DNA from 4 places in the Kosakonia oryzae genome. Region 4 is predicted to be linked to each of the others. Evidence: predicted binding sites of a transcription regulator. Region 4 holds the regulator's gene; each other region holds the start of a gene.
What was found. Region 4 encodes PhoB, which activates phosphate uptake and scavenging genes when phosphate is short. Its sites were predicted from a motif close to CTGTCATAAAACTGNCNNAT; they were not measured.
Positions count from the first base shown of each region.

Region 1: a site for PhoB is predicted at 2,747-2,766, ahead of AWR26_RS18800 (heavy metal response regulator transcription factor). Genes of this name have one in related genera too.
Region 2: a site for PhoB is predicted at 3,474-3,493, ahead of pitA (inorganic phosphate transporter PitA). Genes of this name have one in related genera too.
Region 3: a site for PhoB is predicted at 3,067-3,086, ahead of pstS (phosphate ABC transporter substrate-binding protein PstS). Genes of this name have one in related genera too.

Region 1 covers NZ_CP014007.2:3,950,077-3,955,803, reverse strand. The annotation lists gene AWR26_RS18820 (methyl-accepting chemotaxis protein) at 1-535, shown strand, start outside; gene AWR26_RS18815 (winged helix-turn-helix domain-containing protein) at 1,181-1,573, shown strand; gene AWR26_RS18810 (hypothetical protein) at 1,663-2,115, shown strand; gene AWR26_RS18805 (helix-turn-helix domain-containing protein) at 2,349-2,681, shown strand; gene AWR26_RS18800 (heavy metal response regulator transcription factor) at 2,838-3,530, shown strand; gene AWR26_RS18795 (heavy metal sensor histidine kinase) at 3,542-4,948, shown strand; gene AWR26_RS18790 (metalloregulator ArsR/SmtB family transcription factor) at 5,127-5,447, shown strand; gene AWR26_RS18785 (arsenic transporter) at 5,491-5,727, shown strand, end outside.
Region 2 covers NZ_CP014007.2:252,130-257,856, forward strand. The annotation lists gene rsmJ (16S rRNA (guanine(1516)-N(2))-methyltransferase RsmJ) at 1-542, shown strand, start outside; gene uspA (universal stress protein UspA) at 609-1,046, opposite strand; gene uspB (universal stress protein UspB) at 1,497-1,832, shown strand; gene pitA (inorganic phosphate transporter PitA) at 1,906-3,402, opposite strand; gene AWR26_RS01150 (BaiN/RdsA family NAD(P)/FAD-dependent oxidoreductase) at 3,630-4,820, shown strand; gene AWR26_RS01155 (hypothetical protein) at 4,992-5,727, shown strand, end outside.
Region 3 covers NZ_CP014007.2:5,398,615-5,404,341, forward strand. The annotation lists gene glmU (bifunctional UDP-N-acetylglucosamine diphosphorylase/glucosamine-1-phosphate N-acetyltransferase GlmU) at 1-826, shown strand, start outside; gene glmS (glutamine--fructose-6-phosphate transaminase (isomerizing)) at 1,006-2,835, shown strand; gene pstS (phosphate ABC transporter substrate-binding protein PstS) at 3,139-4,179, shown strand; gene pstC (phosphate ABC transporter permease PstC) at 4,303-5,262, shown strand; gene pstA (phosphate ABC transporter permease PstA) at 5,262-5,727, shown strand, end outside.
Region 4 covers NZ_CP014007.2:4,168,355-4,174,081, forward strand. The annotation lists gene brnQ (branched-chain amino acid transporter carrier protein BrnQ) at 1-724, opposite strand, end outside; gene phoR (phosphate regulon sensor histidine kinase PhoR) at 1,131-2,429, opposite strand; gene phoB (phosphate response regulator transcription factor PhoB) at 2,451-3,140, opposite strand; gene sbcD (exonuclease subunit SbcD) at 3,342-4,544, shown strand; gene sbcC (exonuclease subunit SbcC) at 4,541-5,727, shown strand, end outside.

The DNA of each region.
Region 1 (5,727 bases), 220 kb from region 4:
CAAAATCGGCGAAATCATTGCCGTTATCGACGGTATTACTTTCCAGACCAATATCCTGGCGCTCAACGCGGCGGTGGAAGCGGCGCGTGCCGGTGAGCACGGGCGCGGTTTTGCCGTGGTCGCAGGGGAGGTGCGTTCACTGGCGCAGCGCTCCGCCACGGCGGCGAAAGAGATCAAAGGGCTGATTCAGGCCAGTATTGATTGCGTGGATCACGGTGCAACGCTGGTCAACAATGCCGGTTCCACCATCGGCGAGCTGGTTAAGCAGTCACACCATGTCGCGGAAATGATTAACGAAATCGGCATGACCACCCAGGAACAGGAGCTGGGCGTTGCGCAGGTGAACGATGCGATTGCCCAACTCGATCAGGTGACGCAGCAGAATGCCGCGCTGGTGGGCGCCTCCAGTTCGGCTGTCGATCATTTGCGCGATCAGTCCCGAAATCTGGTGGCGCTGATGAGCGTTTTCCGCACCGAATATGCCCGGCGGGAAAATGCGCCGCAGCTCGCCTCCGGTGTGCTGGTGAATACGTGACGATTCTGAATAAACGCGATGCCACGTAAACCAGACAACGGCGTCGCAGAATGAGGGACAGGGATGTCCCGATAGCGATGGATGTAATCCGCGACGGAGAGCACTCGAATAGCGTAATCATTAAACCATGGTGAATGGCGCGGATTATGCCGCAAGCGGCAGTCAATCCTGTATTTTCAGCAAAGGCGAGTGACCAAAAAAATTGGCTGGATAGCGTTATTTTTCTGCAGTAAATTCGAGCAATCTGTTATTTACCCCAGGAAAAAATCCTGGAAGTTGATATTTTTATTTTATAAAAACATAGGTTAATACTTTTGTTTTAATAAAATAAATCGGCAGGATGTTAATAGTGCGTAATGCCTGGCTGTCTTTTATTTCCAGGCTCGGTTTTTTATTTGGCTAAATATTTCTACGAAAGTGGATTGTTTTTAGTTATTGTTGCTGAAGCTTTGTTATTGTCTTAATGAAATAAACATGTTTTTATCTCTCCGCAGTTGAACAGGGATCGCTGCTTTGTGAATATTAATAATATTTACATGCAGGGAATAAATGTTATCTGTCATACGAATAATATACGGCGCGTTGTTTTTATTTTGACGATAAAGTCGTGCGATACGGATATCTGGGTAAATGTTAAGGCGGGGTATGCCAGACGAGGAAAATAAAGCGCTTTCAGTCATGGGCTTCCTTATCGAAAAGCGTGTGATTTATGACTGTAGAACAAAAAAACTCATCTGCCTTCATGGTACAGCGAAACCTATCTCTCTGAGGAAAACCCAGTCGTACTTACTGGAATATCTCTTTAATCATGGGGTTAACAACGTTGTTTCTGATGAGATGCTGATGGTTGATGTCTGGGAGCGAAACGGCCTTCGCGCGTCAGCTCAGCGGGTTTGGCAGGTTATAAATGATCTCAAATATAACGTTAGTAAATCAGGCGTAAGTGATGAGTTTATCCTGAGGGTTTCCCGAAAAGGATATTTTATTAGATCAAGCAGCGTGCAAGCTTTATTTTATCATGCAGAAAATCAATGCTGATATTCGTTGGATAAAATAACGATAAGGTTTGGTGGTAATACATTGGTTGTTTTTAGTTAATGTTAATAATGTCAGGTTTGAGGTTATCGATGAAAAAATTTTTACTGTCCGTTGCCGTCTCTGTCGCGATTACGATGCCCGGATTGGTTCACGCTGAGGAAACGGCGACGATAAATCAGGTGGTGCGACCGGAAGTGGCTGAAAGGGTCAAGGCTTATGAAGGGGCTGAAGGCGTCATTGTGTGGACACTGCGTTATGGTAAACCGGAAGAGAAAAAATTAATTGTGCAGGTGACAGATATTGATCATCCATGGAATAAAAAAATTCATGTAATGAACGTGGATGATGTGGGGGCAAAAAAATATGTTTACACACTGGTTGATGGGAAAAAATTTACCGTCTTGTTTTTTAACAGTAATGGGTGGGGGGAACTGAATCTGCCGGGCGAAAATAAAGCGATACCAATATATTACAGCAAAGCATACTCCTCCGCAGGAAACGCCCAGGCTTTTCTGACTGATTATCTTGAATCGGAGAAATAAAAAAGCAGTATCTGCTCTCTTACGACCCAATCATACGCGTTACGACGAAGCGGCAAGATTGAGCCAACCACAGTTGCTGGCATAAGTTAGCGACTGTGGTGAAGTTAAGGGTAGCTGACGTAAAAACTACCCGGCAGGCGTAACAAAACTGACAGGATTATCATTTTCGCGTCACTTTTGAGTCAGTATGGCTGCGTTAAGGTGAACGCTCCTTAAAGAAGGAGGCTTTCACGATGGGTATGCAACAGATGGTGGTACATGAGATCCAGCAGTGGATCGATGAAAACCTCGACCGTCCGCTCAGAATTCGCGATGTTGCCACGCGGGCCGGTTACTCAAAATGGCATTTACAGCGTCTTTTTCAGGAAGTGATGCAGGTGCCGTTGGGGATTTATATCCGCAATAAGAAGCTGGAAAGCGCCGCTGAAGCGTTGCTGACCACGGAAGATTCGATCATCACTATTTCCACGCGCTATGGTTATGACTCACAGCAAACCTTTACCCGCACCTTTGCCCGTAAATACCATATGCCGCCTGGCGTATGGCGGCGGTACCATCAAGGCTAGCGTAGAATTGACGCCACGATATGTGGTTAATCATCCGGTTGCATTTTGTCGCTAAAACGGTGAAAAAATGTCAGCTAAATGTCAGCCCAACAGCGGTAACATTGCGGCTATGAATATGTTTGCGGCAGGTGCCGGAACGTTGAAGGAGTCGCCCCTTTGAAGCTGTTACTCATCGAAGACGAGGAAAAGACCTCGTCATATATTAATCGCGCGCTGAGCGAACAGGGTTTCACTCTCGATGTCGTGGATAATGGCGTCGAAGGGCTGCACCTGGCGCTGGAGTACGAGTACGATGCGATTGTGCTGGATATCATGTTGCCCGGCATGGACGGTTACCAGATTCTGGAGCGCCTGCGCGCCTGTAAACAGACGCCTGTGCTGATGCTCTCGGCGCGCGGCTCGGTTGAGGAGCGGGTAAAAGGGCTGCGCCACGGCGCGGATGATTATCTGCCAAAACCCTTTTCGCTGATCGAGCTGGTAGCGCGCATTCAGGCTCTGCTGCGCCGCAGACCTGGCGACGGCGCGGACATCACCCAGTTGCATATCCACGATCTGCATCTCGATCTGCTGGCGCGGCGCGTAACGCGCGGCGGCGATCGTCTGGAACTGACGGCCAAAGAGTACGCGCTGCTGAGCCTGCTGGCGCGTCATCAGGGCGAAATCTTGTCGAAAATGATGATCGCCGAACAGGTCTGGGACATGAACTTTGACAGCGATGCCAATGTGGTCGAAGTGGCGATTAAACGCCTGCGCGCCAAAGTCGATAATCCCTATCCCGTTAAGCTGCTGCATACGGTGCGCGGTATGGGGTATGTGCTGGAAACCCGCCAGGAGAGTAAAGCCAGTTGAACGCGCTCTCTTTGTGTAAACACTCGATTGCCGGACGCATGGCGCTGATGTTCGCCGTGGCGTATGTGTTTGTCGTCGTCACCTTTGGCGTTGTACTCAGAAGCTCGTTGTATGAGTCGCTGCAAAGCCAGATGCATAACGAATTATTATTCCGCGAATCGCTGATGGCACCGTGGGTGGAAAACCGTCAGTCCATCGACGGCTGGAAAACCCTGACCACTAAATTTAACACGCTCTCCTCCTATGAAGGCGGGCGCGTGAAGTACTGGCTGGTGGCCGATGATCCCCGCTTTGATATGGGCGGCCCGCCGCCGAAAGGCGTGGAGTGGGCTTCGTTGAAAAACGGGTTCAGCACCGCGCCAGGCGAAACGGAAGCCTCCTGTCTGCTGTTCCTCTACTCCCGCGAAATCCCGGCGAGCGGCGAACGCCCAGCGTTGCGCTATGTGGTGGCGATCGATTCCACACCTTATATGGGCACGCTGTATGAATTTACCTGCGCGCTGGTGCTGGTTAGCTGTATCGGTGTCTTCCTGATTGCGCTGCTGGGCTATCTGATTGCCCGTTTCGGTATGCGTCCGGTGAATACCTTGAGCGAACAGGCGCACCAGCTTGCGCCGGGTAATCACGGCCAGCGTCTGCAGGCGCACACTTTGCCGGACGAGCTACAAACGCTGGCGGTCTCGTTTAACGGCGCGCTGGAGCGCCAGGAGATCGCCTGGCGCCAACTGGAGAGCTTTAATGCCGATGTGGCGCACGAACTGCGTACTCCGCTGACCAACCTGATTGGCCAGACGCAGCTTGGCTTGTCGCGTCAACGCTCCATAGAAGAGTTACAGGATCTGCTGGAGTCCAACCTCGAAGAGCTGGAGCGCATGACCTCCATCGTCAACGATATGCTGTTTTTATCCCATGCCCAGGCGGGCGAACACGCCACCCAGCTCACCACGGTTTCTCTGCGCGAAGAGGCTTACAAAACGTTTGAGTATGTCGAGCCATCGTTTGCCGAGAAGAATCTCCAGGTGCAGGTCGAGGGGGATGTAACGGCATCCATTGACCGCCGTCTGTTCCACCGTTCGCTGGCGAATTTGCTGGAAAACAGCGCCCGCCATGCGCCGCAGGACAGCACAATCATTGTGCGGCTGCAAAACGTCGGTGAACAGGCGCATGTCGCGGTGTCGAATAACGGCGAGGAGATCGCGCAAAGCCATCTTGCGCGGCTGTTTGAACGTTTCTATCGTGTGGATGCCTCCCGCACCCGCAGCGATACGCACCACGGGCTGGGGCTGTCGATTGTCCGCGCGGTGGCGAATATGCATCAGGGCGATGTGTTTGCCACCAGCGTAAATGGGATCAATACCTTCGGTTTTACCCTGGCGCTAAAGCGCGAGGCAGCCAGTGGCGAGGCGGAAAAGCGCTAAGGGCAACTACCTGATGCTGAAGCGGCGGGGAAGATGCCGCCGTATTCTGCGCGACGCAGGTTTCTCAGCAGCGAAACGCTTCGTTCTTCTGCGCCAGACTCTTTACTTCAAGGTAGCGCTTTAAATCATAATATATATGTTTTAGCATATATATAAATGAACGCCATCGAGACTCAGCATGCTACATCCGGTTCAGCTTTTCAAAACGCTCGCCGATGAAACCCGCCTGTCAATTGTGATGCTGCTTCGCGAAGCCGGAGAGCTTTGCGTCTGCGATCTCTGTGCGGCGACGGGAGAATCGCAGCCCAAAATTTCCCGCCATATGGCTATCCTGCGCGAATACAACCTGGTTATCGACCGGCGAGAGGGGAAATGGGTTCATTATCGTCTCTCTCCGCATATTCCGGCCTGGGCCGCTGGCGTCATCGATACCAGCTGGAACTGTCTGCGAGAAGAGACGCGCGAAAGGCTAAAAGCCGCAGCGTCCGGCATGTGTTGATGTCTTAAACACATTTATAAATTCATATGTGATGGAGTAAGCGATGTTACTGGCAGGGGCAATTTTTTTGCTCACTCTGGTGCTGGTTATCTGGCAGCCGAAGGGGTTGAGTATTGGCTGGAGCGCGGTGATTGGCGCCGGGCTGGCAATGGTCTGCGGGGTGATTCACCTTAGTGATATCCCGGTGGTATGGAATATCGTGTGGAATGCGACGGCCACCTTTATTGCCGTCATTATTATCAGCCTGTTGCTGGATGAATCCGGCTTTTTCGCATGGGCG
Region 2 (5,727 bases), 1.5 Mb from region 4:
GCGGTGGTCGCGGTGAAGCCGTCGCTAAAGCGGTTGGCATCAAAGGCAGCTATTTACCGGAGGTGGTGGATGCCACGGCAGGGCTGGGGCGCGATGCGTTTGTGCTGGCGTCGGTAGGTTGCCGCGTGCGGATGCTGGAGCGTAATCCGGTCGTTGCTGCGCTGCTGGAGGATGGTCTTCATCGCGGCTATGCGGATGCGGAAATCGGCCCGTGGCTGCGCGAACGGCTGCAACTGATTCACGCTTCCAGTCTGACGAGCCTGGCGGATATCACGCCGCGCCCGCAGGTGGTTTATCTCGATCCGATGTTCCCGCATAAGCAAAAGAGCGCGCTGGTGAAGAAGGAGATGCGGGTATTCCAGTCGCTGGTTGGCCCGGATCTCGACGCCGACGGTTTGCTGGAGCCTGCGCGCAAGCTTGCCATCAAGCGCGTAGTGGTGAAACGCCCGGATTATGCGCCGCCGCTGGCCGGTGTTGCCACGCAATCGGCGGTGGTGACCAAAAGCCATCGTTTCGATATCTATCCCGGTTCCGGGGAATAAAAAAGCCCGGTCGCGTTGCGCGTACCGGGCTATGTTCAGGCTAACGGCTAATCGTTAGCGGGAATATCAATCCTCTTCTTCATCCCGCAGCGGGACAATCAGCATATCAACGTGAACCGTGTTGATCAGCTGGCGCGCGGAGGACATCAGTTTGCTCCAGAAATCCTGGTGATGGCCGCATACCACCAAATCCATATCGTATTTTTTAATCGCATCAACCAGTACCTGGCCCAGGTCGCCGCTGCCGCTCAGAGTTTCGGTAATCGGATAACCCGCGTTTGTGGAGAGTTCGGTCAGCGCCTGGTGAGTTTCATCGGAAATACGTTTTTGCATATCGCCGAGATTAACGTCGATAAGACCGGTATAAAGATCGGAGTAGTTTACATCGACATGAATCAGGGAAACCTTCGCGTTGTATGGCCGCGCCATGGATACTGCTTTCTCAACCAACAATTTGCTTTCGGGGGCGAGATCGACTGCGATGAGGATATGTGTGTAAGCCATAGTGTTACTCCTTCCATAAGTTGTCGATGACCATTGGGGCTATGCCCCTGATACAGTTGCACTGCGCCCGCATCCTGCGTTTCACGTGAGCGTAGCGCCCGGCCTTAAGGATCTTTTGTAGATATTTCTACCTTATAACGCTCTTATAGCACCGTCAATTAACCTGGATCACGAATCACTTAAGTAATATTTACAGCTATATACATTGATGGTGATTAAGCTTGTGGCAAAAAAATAAACGGATCTCCTACACTATAAATAAACCGTACGGAAACAGACGGCGTCCCCCAGTTATCCGCGTAAGGAAACGCGGTCAATTGCGGGACTCCGCCTGTGCTTGTCTTCCCGTTCGGGGATTGGTAACACTATTCGTTGTCAGACTTGGTTGGGTATCCAGGCGCGAGCGTTCCGGAGTCTTTCTTCGCGGGCGATCGCTGGGGAGGGGATATGGTGATCAACACTGTTGCGCTGTTTTGGGCTTTATGTGTGGTGTGTTTGGTTAACATGGCGCGTTATTACTCATCGCTACGCGCGCTGTTAGTGGTACTTCGTGGTTGTGATCCCTTACTCTATCAGTACGTGGATGGCGGCGGCTTTTTTACCGCGCACGGCCAGCCCAGTAAGCAGATGCGTCTGGTTTGGTATATCTATGCCCAGCGCTATCGCGATCACCATGATGACGAATTCATCCGCCGCTGTGAGCGCGTTCGCCGTCAGTTTATTTTAACCAGCTCGCTGTGTGGCCTGGTGGTCATCAGCCTGATTGCGCTGATGATTTGGCATTGAGCGCGGCGCTAATCTGAGAATAAAAAAAAACGGGCCAGTTTCCTGACCCGTTTTTTATTGCGTCTTCGCTGCGTTAAATCAGATGCAGCGAGAGCCAGTACAGCACGCCGGACAAAATAATCGAGGCTGGCAGAGTGAAGATCCAGGCCATCAGAATATTGGTCACGGTTTTGCGCTGCAAACCGCCGCCGTCGACAATCATTGTCCCGGCCACGGAAGAAGAGAGCACGTGCGTGGTGGAAACCGGCATCCCGGTATAACTGGCCAGCCCGATAGACACCGCCGCAGTCATCTGCGCGGACATTCCCTGGGCGTAGGTCATACCTTTCTTACCAATTTTCTCGCCGATGGTGGTCGCCACGCGGCGCCAGCCGATCATTGTGCCAATACCTAACGCCAGCGCTACCGCCATGATGATCCAGATTGGCGCATACTCAATTGTGCTCAGCATATCGCCTTTCAGTTTCTTCAGCAGACGCTGGTCGTCGGCGCTGATATCCGGCTGCTTCGCCACTTTATCCGTAATATCGGAGAGGCAAAGCATAATACGGCGCAGCTGGCCGCGCTGCTCCAGCGGAATCTGCTCGTAGTTTTCGATACCAGTCAGCATCACTTTTGCCCGATCCAGCGCCACAATTGCGCGACCCGGATGGCAATGGAATTCGCCAGGTTGCGTGTTCACCTCTTCTGGTGCCGGAATCAGCGGATCAACGCCGGTCGCTTTTTGCAGCAGCGTTGGGTGTTGCTGGAAGTAAGTTTCCACGTTGTTGACGGCATCACGCGTACGAGTAATGTCATAACCTGATGCGTTCATATTTACCACGAAGCCCGCGGGCGCAACGCCAATCAGCACCAGCATAATCAGGCCGATGCCTTTCTGGCCATCGTTCGCGCCGTGGGAGAAACTCACGCCGATAGCGGAAAGAATCAAGGCGATACGCGTCCAGAACGGCGGCTTTTTCTTACCGTCGATCTTCTCGCGTTCAGCTGGCGTCATATGAATACGCGCGCGTTTTTTGGTATTGCTCCAGTAGCGGCGCAGGATAAATATCAGGCCGCCTGCGATCACCAGCCCAACAATCGGTGAAAGAATGAGGGAGGCGAAGATCTCCAGCACTTTCGGGATATTTAAGGCATCCACGACTGAAGTGCCGGACATCAGCGCATTGGTTAAACCAATACCGATAATCGCGCCAATCAGGGTGTGGGAGCTGGAAGCTGGCAGACCCAGATACCAGGTACCAAGGTTCCAGATAATCGCCGCCAGCAGCATGGAGAAGACCATTGCCAGGCCGTGCGCGGAGCTGACATTCAGCAGTAGATCGGTTGGCAACATATGCACAATCGCATAGGCAACGCTTAACCCGCCCAGCAAAACGCCGAAGAAGTTAAATATCGCCGCCATCACCACCGCCAGCTGAGAACGCATAGCACGTGTATAAATTACGGTTGCCACGGCGTTTGCTGTGTCATGGAAGCCATTGATTGCTTCGTAGAACAGAACAAAGACCAGAGCAAGCAAGAGTAATAACCCGGTATGAAGATCCAGGCCAGCAAACAAATGTAGCATAGACGTTAAGCCATTTTGAGGTCATGAACGCGGCGCATTATCAGGGACATTAGCGGTGTCGGCAAAGTGAAATATGTATTTTTTTTGACATTATTTCTTACATTCCGCTGAAGCTTTGAAATTATCGTATATTTTTCAATGCCATGTTGTTTTTCGCTCTCTCCGCGCTGGTGTGACCAGCGTGAACTCTTTACAATTCGCCACGATTTTTTTATGAGGGTGCAGGTGTGGAAAGGTTTGATGCCATTGTTATCGGCGCGGGTGCGGCGGGCATGTTCTGTGCAGCGCTGGCCGGGCAGGCGGGCTGTCGTGTGCTGTTACTGGATAACGGCAAAAAACCGGGGCGCAAGATCCTGATGTCCGGTGGCGGTCGCTGCAATTTCACTAATCTTTACGTCGAACCCGCAGCCTATTTGAGCCAGAACCCGCATTTTTGCAAATCTGCTCTCGCGCGCTATACCCAGTGGGATTTTATCGATCTGGTCGGCAAGCACGGTATCGACTGGCATGAGAAAACGTTAGGGCAACTTTTCTGCGACGATTCGGCGCAACAGATTGTCGATATGCTGGTGGCCGAGTGCGAAAAAGGCCATGTCACACAGCGCCTGCGCAGCGAAGTGCTGAGCGTGACGCGCGATGATCAGGGTTACACGCTGCAATTGAATGGCGACAGCGTACAGGCCGCGAAACTGGTCATTGCGTCCGGCGGGTTGTCGATGCCGGGGCTTGGCGCCTCACCATTTGGCTACAAAATCGCCGAACAATTCGGCCTGAAAGTGCTGCCAACACGCGCCGGTCTGGTGCCTTTTACTCTGCATAAGCCACTGCTGGAGCAGATGCAGACGCTCTCCGGCGTGTCGGTGCCTTCGGTGATTACCGCTGAAGACGGTACGGTTTTCCGGGAAAATCTGCTCTTTACTCACCGCGGGCTTTCAGGTCCGGCGGTTCTGCAAATTTCCAGCTACTGGCAGCCGGGCGAATTCGTCAGCATTAATCTGTTGCCGGAGTGCGATCTGGCAAGCTTCCTGGATGAACAGCGCGAAGCGCACCCGAATCAAAGCCTGAAAAACACGCTGGCGATGCAGTTACCGAAACGGCTGGTCGAATGTTTGCAGCAGTTAGAACAGATCCCGGATGTCACGCTGAGGCAGCTTAACAGCCGCGAACAGGAGTCACTGGTCGAATTACTCACGCACTGGCGCGTTCAGCCGAACGGCACGGAAGGATACCGTACTGCGGAAGTGACGCTGGGCGGCGTTGATACCCACGAACTCTCTTCCCGCACGATGGAAGCCCGCAATGTGCCAGGGCTTTACTTTATCGGCGAGGTGATGGATGTCACCGGCTGGCTGGGTGGCTATAACTTCCAGTGGGCGTGGTCCAGCGCGTGGGCCTGCGCGCAGGCGCTGGCAGAGTAAGCTGGCGGCGTTGCCTGATGGGTGAATCACACTATTCGGTTCATCCATTACTATCATTTTTGGTGAATTTCAGCCTCCCCTTTAAGACCTTTATATTTCCTGCCTGCTGCCGATAACTTCATCACTACACCTCTATTGCGCTACTCCATTTGCGCTGACAAAGGAATGAAAATGAAAACGGGCAAGTTTCTTCTGCCAGCATTACTGGCCGTGACGTTAAGCAGCCATGCGGCTGACGGGCAGGGCAAAAAAGTCGTTAGCAGCACGGTAAATCCGCTGCTAATGATTCGACTTAACGATCGCATTACGGCAATGAATCATATTGTTTTTGAAGATGGGCAAAACATTAACCGTTGGGACGGCTTCGATTGCTCCACGCAAAAAGCGGTGAAACTGTACTGGGAAATGCTCGACGATCAAGAGGCGGTCGTGCGCCGCTTTTATGGCGATAGCTACGGACGTTATGCCGCCCCCAGCCCGAACAACGAACTGAATGATGTCGCCGCCAGCCTCTGCAAATCTCCCGGGCTGAAAAATGCCAACTGGGTCTACATTGAAAAAAAATCGCAATATGACACGCCGATCCTGCTGGATACTGCTTCGGTTATCCGCGCTAAGGATCTGTTGATTGCGAAAATCGGCTTCGAATACAACGAGATTCAGTACGATCCGCCGTATGACGCGCCATTCGATATGAAAATCGAAGTACACGCTTATAACTGCGCAACCAATAAAGACAGCGTGCTCGCCGGGCTGGATATGACGCCGGAAGGTTATGTATCCGATAGCCTGAGCGGGAAAGCAGCGCTGCGCCGGGCGGCGGATTTTACCAATACGCCCGCCACCGCTGCGGCGTTTAAGCAGCTATGCGCAATGAGCACGCCTTCTGCTTTTAAAGGGGAAGGGG
Region 3 (5,727 bases), 1.2 Mb from region 4:
CTGGTTGAGCAAGCTGACTAACAATAATGCGCAGGGTGAATATTACATCACGGATATCATCAGCCTTGCCTGGCATGAAGGCCGTGAGATCACCGCAGTGCATCCGCAGCGCCTGAGCGAAGTGGAAGGCGTGAATAACCGCCTTCAGCTATCCCGGCTGGAGCGTGCGTATCAGGCTGAACAGGCCGAAAAGCTGCTGCTGGCTGGTGTTATGCTGCGCGATCCTGCGCGCTTTGACCTGCGCGGTACGCTGGAGCATGGGCGGGATGTTGAGATCGATGCTAACGTCATCATTGAAGGCAACGTAAAACTGGGCGATCGCGTGAAGATTGGCGCTGGTTGCGTGTTGAAAAACAGCGACATCGGCGACGACTGCGAAATCAGCCCCTACAGCGTGGTGGAAGATGCGCGCCTCGAAGCTGATTGCACCATCGGGCCATTTGCGCGTTTGCGTCCTGGCGCAGAACTGCTTGCCGGTGCGCACGTGGGCAACTTCGTGGAAATGAAAAAAGCGCGTCTGGGTAAAGGCTCGAAAGCAGGCCATCTGACTTACCTGGGCGATGCGGAAATCGGTGACAACGTGAATGTTGGCGCGGGTGTTATCACCTGTAATTACGATGGCGCGAACAAGCATAAAACCATTATTGGCGATGATGTGTTTGTTGGTTCCGATACGCAACTGGTGGCGCCGGTTACCGTTGCCAAAGGTGCGACTATCGCCGCGGGTACCACCGTAACGCGCAATGTTGCGGAAAATGAACTGGTTATCAGCCGCGTACCGCAGATCAATAAACAAGGCTGGATACGTCCGGTTAAGAAGAAGTAGTCCGGGTAAGCGCAGCGCTATCCGGCAATGAATCCATAACGTTTTCAGGGTGAGGGGAAAGATAATTCCTCCGCCCGCCAGGCAGTACCTATAAAAATAACCCCACTCTCTACAAGGCTCGGGGCGATACAGGTTGACCGACAACAAAAGGCATAACGCCTAAATCGGAATCGAAAAATATGTGTGGAATTGTTGGCGCAGTCGCGCAGCGTGATGTTGCAGAAATCCTTCTCGAGGGATTACGTCGTCTGGAATACCGTGGCTATGACTCAGCAGGTCTGGCCGTTGTAGATGCAGAAGGGCATATGACCCGCCTGCGTCGTCTTGGTAAAGTCCAGATGCTGGCCCAGGCCGCAGAAGAGCACCCGCTGCATGGTGGAACCGGTATTGCGCATACCCGTTGGGCAACACACGGTGAACCGTCAGAAGGTAACGCGCATCCGCATGTTTCTGATCATATTGCGGTTGTACATAACGGTATTATCGAAAACTACGAGCCGCTGCGGGAAGCGTTAAAAGAGCGTGGTTATGTATTTGTTTCGGAAACGGATACCGAGGTTATCGCGCATCTTGTTCATTGGGAGCTTGAGCAGGGCGGCACGCTGCGTGAAGCGGTTATGCGCGCTATCCCGCAATTACGCGGCGCTTATGGCACGGTGATTATGGATACCCGTGACAGCGGCACTCTGCTGGCGGCACGCTCTGGCAGCCCGCTGGTCATTGGTCTTGGCATGGGTGAAAACTTTATTGCCTCTGATCAACTGGCGTTACTGCCGGTAACGCGTCGCTTTATCTTCCTTGAAGAGGGGGATATTGCGGAAGTGACTCGCCGCAGCGTGACAGTGTTTGATAAATCCGGCGCACAGGTAAAACGGCCTGATATCGAATCCAGCCTGCAATATGACGCGGGCGACAAAGGTATCTACCGTCACTACATGCAAAAAGAGATCTACGAACAGCCGAACGCGATTAAAAATACGCTGACCGGCCGTATCAACCACGGTGAAGTGGATCTGAGCGAACTGGGTCCGAATGCCAACGCGCTGTTATCGCAAGTTGAGCATATTCAGATCGTTGCCTGTGGCACCTCTTACAACTCCGGTATGGTTTCCCGTTACTGGTTTGAGGCGCTGGCCGGTGTGCCGTGCGATGTGGAAATCGCCTCTGAATTCCGCTACCGCAAATCCGCTGTGCGTCGTAACAGTCTGATGATCACCCTGTCGCAATCCGGTGAAACAGCGGATACGCTGGCGGCGCTGCGTTTGTCCAAAGAGCTGGGTTATTTGGGTTCGCTGGCGATTTGTAACGTGCCGGGCTCCTCGCTGGTGCGTGAATCCGATCTGGCAATGATGACCAAAGCCGGTACTGAAATCGGTGTTGCTTCCACGAAAGCGTTCACCACTCAGCTTACCGTTCTGCTGATGCTGGTAGCGAAATTGAGCCGCCTGAAAGGGCTGGATGCGTCCATTGAGCACGATATCGTTCACGGTTTGCAGGCGTTGCCGAGCCGTATTGAACAGATGCTGTCGCAGGATAAACGCATTGAAGCGCTGGCCGAGGATTTCTCTGACAAGCACCATGCGCTGTTCCTCGGGCGTGGCGATCAGTATCCGATCGCGCTGGAAGGCGCGCTGAAACTGAAAGAGATCTCCTACATTCACGCCGAAGCCTATGCGGCAGGCGAGCTGAAGCATGGCCCTCTGGCGCTGATTGATGCGGATATGCCGGTGATTGTCGTTGCGCCTAACAACGAACTGCTGGAAAAACTGAAATCCAACATCGAAGAAGTGCGTGCCCGTGGCGGCGTACTGTATGTGTTCGCCGATCAGGATGCGGGTTTCACCAGCAACGACAATATGCACATTATTGATATGCCGCACGTCGAAGAGGTGATTGCACCGATTTTCTATACCGTGCCGCTGCAATTGCTGGCCTATCACGTTGCGCTGATTAAAGGCACCGACGTTGACCAGCCGCGTAATCTGGCGAAATCAGTAACGGTAGAGTAAACATTTCCTGACATAAAATGCGAAAGAGGTTGCCTGTGGGCAACCTCTTTTTTTGACTTTATTTGATGAATTCTCGTTTGTTTCAACTACTTTTTCATTGTCACAAAAATAAAATATGACTGAAATCTTACCGTGATATTTTTTATTAATAGTCTGATTTTTATCTGTTTTATATCATGCGGCAACGATATTTTTCCGCTGTCATCAAACAGTAACAATGATTGCATATAACTGTCATCAAAGTGTCCTATTTTGCTCGTCGTAGCCACTAAACAACGATTTACGATCCTTGCAGGAGACATTATGAACGTTATGCGTACCTCTGTCGCAACTGTTGTCGCCGCGACCTTTTCTCTGAGTGCTTTTGCTGTTAATGCAGCAGCCAGCCTGACTGGTGCGGGCGCAACTTTTCCGGCGCCGGTGTATGCCAAGTGGGCTGATACTTACAACAAAGAAATGAATATCATGGTCAACTACCAGGGTATTGGTTCTTCTGGTGGCGTAAAACAAATTACTGCTAAAACCGTCGATTTCGGTGCATCTGATGCCCCTCTGAGTGACGATAAACTGGCTCAGGAAGGCCTGTTCCAGTTCCCGACCGTAATCGGCGGTATCGTGCTGGCTATCAACGTCCCGGGCATCAAATCCGGTGAGCTGGTGCTGGACGGTAAAACCCTGGGTGACATCTACCTGGGCAAAATCAAAAAATGGGATGACGCCGCTATCGCTAAGCTCAACCCTGGGTTGAAACTGCCTTCACAGAACATCGCCGTCGTTCGTCGCGCTGACGGTTCCGGTACCTCATTCGTCTTTACCAGCTATCTGGCGAAAGTGAACGAAGAGTGGAAATCCAAAGTGGGTTCTGGCTCTACGGTCAACTGGCCGACCGGTCTTGGCGGCAAGGGCAATGATGGCGTCGCGGCATTCGTTCAGCGTCTGCCGGGTTCAATCGGTTATGTTGAATATGCTTACGCTAAGCAGAACAACCTGACCTACACCAAGCTGCTGTCTGCGGATGGTAAGGCTGTAAGCCCGACTGAGCAGAGTTTCTCCAACGCGGCTAAAAATATCGACTGGAGCAAATCCTTCGCGCAGGACCTGACCAACCAGAAAGGTGCTGACGTATGGCCGATCACCTCCACCACTTTTATCCTGATACACAAAGTGCAGGCTAAGCCGGAGCAAGGCGCTGAAGTCCTGAAATTCTTTGACTGGGCCTACAAAAAAGGCGGCAAACAGGCTAACGACCTTGATTACGCAACCCTGCCGGATAGCGTAGTTGAACAAGTTCGTGCTGCATGGAAAACCAATGTGAAAGACAGCAGCGGTAAAGCACTGTACTAACAACGGGTTTTTTTAGAACATGGCGGATGGCGCTTACACCATCCGCCTTACAGATCCTCTGTAGGCCTGGCCGCGTAAGCATCACCGGGCAAATTCGTAAGACGTTAAACTGAAGAGTAATTTATGGCTGCAACCAAGCCGGCATTTAATCCTCCGGGTAAAAAAGGTGACATGATTTTCAGCGCGCTGGTAAGACTGGCTGCGCTGATTGTGCTATTGCTGTTGAGTGGCATCATCGTGTCGCTGATTTTCTCCTCATGGCCAAGCATTCAGAAGTTTGGTTTTTCATTCCTGTGGACCAAAGAGTGGGATGCGCCCAATGATATTTACGGTGCGCTGGTGCCCATTTACGGGACAATCGTTACCTCTGTCATCGCTCTGCTGATCGCCGTTCCGGTGAGCTTTGGTATTGCGCTGTTTCTGACAGAGTTGTCGCCGAACTGGCTGAAGCGTCCACTGGGTATCGCCATTGAATTACTGGCTGCGATTCCAAGTATCGTGTATGGCATGTGGGGGCTGTTTATTTTTGCTCCATTGTTCGCGACTTACTTTCAGGAACCGGTGGGCAACGTGCTTTCTAACATCCCGTTTGTTGGCGCGCTGTTCTCTGGCCCGGCATTTGGTATTGGGATCCTGGCGGCCGGGGTTATTCTCGCCATTATGATTATTCCTTACATTGCGGCAGTAATGCGCGATGTATTCGAACAAACGCCAGTGATGATGAAAGAGTCGGCGTATGGCATTGGCTGCACCACCTGGGAAGTTATCTGGCGCATTGTGCTGCCATTTACCAAAAACGGGGTGATTGGCGGCGTGATGTTGGGGCTGGGGCGCGCGCTGGGTGAAACCATGGCGGTGACCTTTATCATCGGTAACACCTATCAACTCGACAGCGCTTCGCTGTTTATGCCGGGTAACAGTATTACCTCTGCGCTGGCGAACGAATTTGCTGAAGCGGAGTCCGGTCTGCATGTTGCGGCCTTGATGGAGTTGGGTCTGATTCTGTTTGTGATCACCTTTATCGTACTGGCTATCTCTAAATTTATGATCATGCGCCTGGCGAAAAATGAGGGGGCACGCTGATGGCTACGCTCGAAATGCAAAGCATCGCAAAGCTGGCTGAATCGCGCCGTAAAATGCAGGCTAAGCGCCGTCTGAAAAACCGCATCGCTCTGACATTGTCGATGGCGACCATGGCGTTCGGTCTCTTCTGGCTGGTCTGGATCCTGTTGTCCACCGTAACGCGCGGCTTTGACGGTATGTCGGTGGCGATGTTTACGGAAATGACGCCGCCGCCAAATACGGCGGGTGGTGGTCTGGCAAACGCCCTGGCAGGCAGTGGCCTGTTGATCCTGTGGGCGACCGTTGTCGGTACGCCGCTCGGTATCATGGCGGGGATTTACCTGGCGGAGTATGGCCGGAAATCGCTGCTGGCCGAAGTGATCCGTTTTATCAACGACATTCTGCTTTCCGCGCCGTCAATTGTAGTTGGCCTGTTCGTCTACACCATTGTTGTCGCGCAGATGCAGCACTTTTCCGGTTGGGCGG
Region 4 (5,727 bases):
GCAGCGTCAGACCCACGCCCGCCATCAGCCCGGCCCAGACGGTGTAGCGGGTCAGCAGACGCGCTTCGGTCACGCCGCGCGAACGGGCGGCATTCACGATCACGATACCGAACACCATCGCGCCCAGCGTATCCATCGTCAGATAGCCATTAACGAAGCCGTTAGAGAATGGCGCCGTCTGATAAGCTTCCAGCGCATGGCTGATAGGGCCAGCCGGCCAGACGATCGCCGCAATCGAGAGAATGGTCAGCGCAATAATTTTCAGCGGAGCAAGGAAGTTGCCCACGGTATCCAGCAGTTTGCCCGGATAGAGCGATACCAGAATCACCAGCGCAAAATAGACGATGCTGTAGATCACAAGCGGCATCGCGCCATCGCCGGTCAGCGGCGCAATCCCCACCTCAAACGAAACGGTCGCCGTACGCGGCGTGGCGAACAACGGCCCTACCGCCAGATAACAAACGGTTGCCAGCAGTACGCCAGCGACTTTACCGATCGGCGTACTCAGGCTATCCACACCACCACCCACTTTGGCCAGCGCGACGACGGTCAGCACCGGCAGGCCTACGGCGGTAATCAGAAAACCAAACGCCGCCATCCAGACGTGTTCACCCGCCTGCAAGCCGACCATCGGCGGAAAAATGATATTCCCTGCGCCAACGAACAAGGCGAAGGTCATAAAGCCCAGAGCAACAATGTCTCGTGGTTTTAAGTGATAGGTCATAAGTTTACTGCCTGTGGATGTGGTGTTGTAAATAATGGTGAATTTTTCGCCTTCCCTGCCGGACAATAACGCGTATAAACCGAGAAAAATCAGCGGGAAATGCTTCATATGCAACGTGGCGGAGTATAGTTTTTCGATTTACCACGTAAACATAGTCGGTCTGACAACGTCAGGGGCGCAATTTAAACGCTTATAACGTTTGAAGGCAAGATGGGATCGCAAAACCAGATGGATATGCTGGATCAAGACAAATAACCAGTCCAATACTCCATTTATAAGAAAAACACATGGCTGATCATGCGAACAAAAAAGCATCACCCGTACAAAATAGGTTTCATCGTGGGTAAACAGCAGAAAATGGCGGCCTGTTTTGACAGGCCGCTGGAAAGATAAGCTGACAGGGGCGTCAGGCAGCAGGAGTTTTGGCAACCAGACGTTCCGGCAGAACAAAGCTAAAGCGCGTGCCTTTACCGGGGGTACTCGCAATATCAAGACGGCTTTCGTGATGATTGACGGCATGTTTCACGATCGCCAGCCCAAGGCCGCTACCGCCGGTTTGTCGGGAACGGGCTTTATCGACGCGGTAAAAACGCTCGGTCAGACGCGGAATATGTTCGGCAGCAATCCCCGGGCCATTATCCTCAACGCTGAATTCCGCCCCCTGCGGCACATGCTGCCAGCGCACAATAATGTGCGTTCCGGCGGGCGTATGATTCACCGCGTTATAGACCAGATTGGAGATGGCGCTGCGCAATTGCTCCTCATTACCGAGCACTTTTAAGGCGTTATCGACTTCAAACTCCAGATGGTGCTTTTTTTGGCTGAGCGTCTGCGCTTCCCGTTCAACCAGGTGCAGCATCATCGGCACATCGATGGTCTCATTTGGCGGCAGCGTCGGCGCAGCTTCAATTTTCGACAACGTCAGCAACTGGCGCACCAGCCCTTCCATCCGCGATGTCTGCTCACGCATGGTATGCAGCGCTTTTTCGCGCGGCGCGCCTTCCAGCGTCTGCTCCTGCATCATCTCCAGGTAACCTTGCAGCACTGTCAACGGCGTGCGCAGCTCATGGCTGACATTAGCGAAAAAGTTACGCCGCGCGCCTTCCAGTTGGTGCATCTGCGTAACATCGCGCGCCACCAGCAGCAGTTGCTGTTCGCTGTAAGGCATCACGCGGATCTCCAGATGGCGTCCGCTGTTCAGCACCAGATTCAGTGGTCGGGTAAATTCTTGTTTTTTAAGATACTGCGTGAATTCAGGGTAGCGCAGCAGGTTCAGGATGTTCTGCCCGTTATCATCCGGCCAGCGCAGCCCCAGCAGCTGTTGCGCCAGGCCGTTGCACCAGAAAATCGACCCTTCTTCGGTGGTGAGAATGACCGCATCCGGCAGCGATTCCGCACCGCTGCGAAAGCGTTTGATGAGATTGCCCAGCTCGCGCCGCCGCTTTTTATTACGCATCTGCATCTGGTGCAGCCCGTATAACAGCGGCTCCCAGCTTCCTGTGCCGGGCGGTGGAGTCATACTTTTATCGACCCACAACCACCAGGAGAGGCGCAGTAAATTCCAGAAATGCCAGATCAGCAGCCCGGTTACCGCGGCAAATAAAAACCAGGGCAGGTAACCGAAAATCGCGCCGAGTATAAAGGCGGGTAGACAACAAAGGAGGAGCTCCAGCACCAGCCTTTTCCATGACAGCCGTTCCAGCACGCGTCACACTCCTGTCAAATTTCAGAAACGGGTCGAAAAACGATATCCCGTGCCGCGCACCGTTTGCACCATACGATCGTGACCGCTGTGTTCCAGCGCTTTGCGCAGGCGACGAATATGGACATCAACCGTTCTGTCTTCGACGTAAACATTGGTTCCCCAGACATGGTTCAGCAGTTGTTCACGGCTGTACACGCGTTCCGGGTGGGTCATAAAGAAGTGTAAGAGTTTAAACTCCGTCGGCCCCATATCCAGCGGATTTTCGCCGGTCATCACGCGATGCGAAGAGGGATCAAGGCTAAGTCCCTGCATTTCAATCACTTCTTCCACCGCCATCGGTGAAATACGGCGCATCACCGCTTTAATACGGGCAACCAGCTCTTTCGGTGAGAAGGGTTTGGTAATGTAATCATCCGCACCGGTTTCCAGACCGCGCACGCGATCTTCCTCTTCGCCGCGCGCCGTCAGCATCATCACCGGAATATCACGGGTCATGGCCTCGCGTTTCAGGTGCTTAATAAACTGAATACCGGAACCGCCAGGCAACATCCAGTCCAGTAAAACCAGGTCTGGCCAGGGTTCGTTAAGTTGGTTCACCGCACTGTCATAATCTTCAGCTTCTACCGGTTGAAATCCATTTTGCTCGAGCACAAAGCACACCATTTCACGGATCGGTGCTTCATCTTCAACGACCAGAATTCGTCTCGCCATAATTCGCCCTGTTTTCTCGTATAAGTCGTCAGTTTGTATAGCGGCGCCATTATGCGTCAGTTTTATGACAGATTTATGAATAACATGACCACCAGATGACCCTGCCCGCAGCATTATGACAGCGCGAATATTCACGCAGTTAATGTCTCTAACATCCTGAATGTTATAATCGCGTTTATCCATTTTCGCCACGGAATTGCTATGCGCATTATTCACACTTCAGACTGGCATTTGGGTCAGAACTTTTACAGTAAAAGCCGCGCTGCCGAACATGACGCCTTTCTCGACTGGCTGCTGAATGCGGCAGAACAACACCAGGTGGACGCCATTATTGTCGCAGGCGACATCTTTGATACCGGTTCCCCACCCAGTTATGCCCGCGAGTTATATAACCGCTTTGTGGTGAAACTCCAGCAAACCGGCTGCCAGTTAGTGGTACTGGCGGGCAACCATGATTCCGTGGCGACGCTGAATGAATCGAAAGAGATCCTCGCTTACCTGAAGACCACCGTGGTCGCCAGCGCCGGCGCTGCGCCATTCTGGCTCAAACGTCGGGAGGGTACGCCCGGCGCCGTTTTCTGTCCGGTGCCGTTTTTACGCCCGCGCGACATGGTTATCAGCCAGGCCGGATTATCAGGGCAGGAAAAACAGCAACATCTGCTGGCGGCCATTACCGATTACTATCAGAAGCAGTATGACGCCGCCTGCATTCTGCGCGGCGAGCAGGCGCTGCCGATTATCGCCAGCGGCCATTTAACCACCGTCGGCGCCAGCAAAAGTGACGCAGTACGTGACATCTATATCGGCACGCTGGATGCCTTCCCGGCGGAGAATTTCCCGCCAGCCGACTATATTGCGCTTGGGCATATTCACCGCGCGCAGAAAATTGGCGGCCTGGAGCACATTCGCTACTGCGGTTCACCGATCGCGCTGAGTTTTGATGAAACCGGAAAGCGTAAAAGCGTCAATCTGGTCACGTTCAGCGACGGCAAGCTGGCGGAAGTGACCGCGCTCGACGTTCCGGCCACGCAGCCGCTGGCGGTGATCAAAGGCGATTTCTCCGGGATTTGCCGCCAGCTTGAACAGTGGCGCGATGCGCCCGCCAATACGCCAGTCTGGCTGGATATTGAAATTGAAAGCCACGAATATCTGGCTGATATGCAACGTAAAATTCAGCAAGTCACCGAAGATTTGCCCGTCGAAGTACTGCTGGTGCGTCGCAGCCGCGAACAGCGGGAGCGGATCCTCGCCGGGGAGTTGCGGGAAACGCTCAGTGAATTGAAAGTTGAAGAGGTCTTCGCCCGCCGCCTGGCGCAGGAAGAGATCGATGAGATGCAGACGGCGCGCCTGCAAGCCTTGTTCAGTGAAGCGCGCCAGGCGCTGGATGCGGAGAAAGAGGCATGAAGATCCTCAGTTTGCGGTTAAAAAACCTCAACTCGCTGAAAGGCGAATGGAAAATCGACTTTACCGAAGAGCCGTTCGCCAGCAACGGTTTGTTCGCCATTACCGGCGCGACGGGCGCAGGAAAAACCACCCTGCTCGACGCCATTTGTCTGGCGCTGTACCACGAAACGCCGCGCCTTAGCACCCTGTCACAATCGCAAAACGATCTGATGACCCGCGATACCGCCGAGTGCCTGGCGGAAGTGGAATTTGAAGTAAAAGGCATTGCTTACCGCGCTTTCTGGAGCCAGAGCCGCGCGCGCGGTCAGGCAGATGGCAACCTGCAAGCGCCGCGCGTAGAGCTGGCGGCCTGCGCCGACGGCAAAATCCTCGCCGATAAAGTCAAAGATAAACTCGATCTCACCGCCTCATTAACCGGGCTGGACTATGGCCGCTTTACCCGCTCAATGCTGCTGTCACAGGGGCAGTTTGCCGCGTTCCTTAATGCCAAACCGCGCGAACGCGCCGAGCTGCTGGAAGAGCTGACCGGCACGGAAATCTATGGCCAGATTTCAGCGATGGTGTTTGAGAAACATAAAGCGGCTAAAACCCGGCTGGAACAGCTACAGGCGCAGGCGGAAGGCGTGGTACTGCTCAATGATGAACAGCGCCAGCAACTGAATACAGGTTTGCAGGCGCTTACTGACCAAGAAAAAACGCTGCTGGCCGGGCAACAAACCACGCAGGCACAGGCGCAATGGCTAAACCGAGAAGCCGAACTCCGTGCCGCGCTCGGACGGGCGCAAGCCGCGCAGGTGCAGGCGCAGCAGGCGCTGACCGCCGCACAGCCACAGCTAGCGCGGCTTGCCCTGGCGCAACCAGCCTTGCAGTTACGCCCGCTGTGGGAACGTCTTGAAGAGCAGCATAAAGCGCTGGCCCGTACCCGCAGCCAGAGTGAAGAAGTAAATACTCGCTTACATGCCAGCCTGCTACAGCGCGCGCGTATCCGCGCAACCGCCGTCGAGAAGCATGCCGTTCTGCTCGGCAGTCAAAAAACGGTTGCCAGCTGGCTGGACGAACATGCCCTCTTCCAGCGCTGGCACAGCGAACTGACCGGCTGGCGCGTGCTGTTTAACCAGTTGGAAGAGGAGAAAAAGCAGTGGCAAAGCCTGCAACAGCGCGTACTGACACATCAGCAGAAACT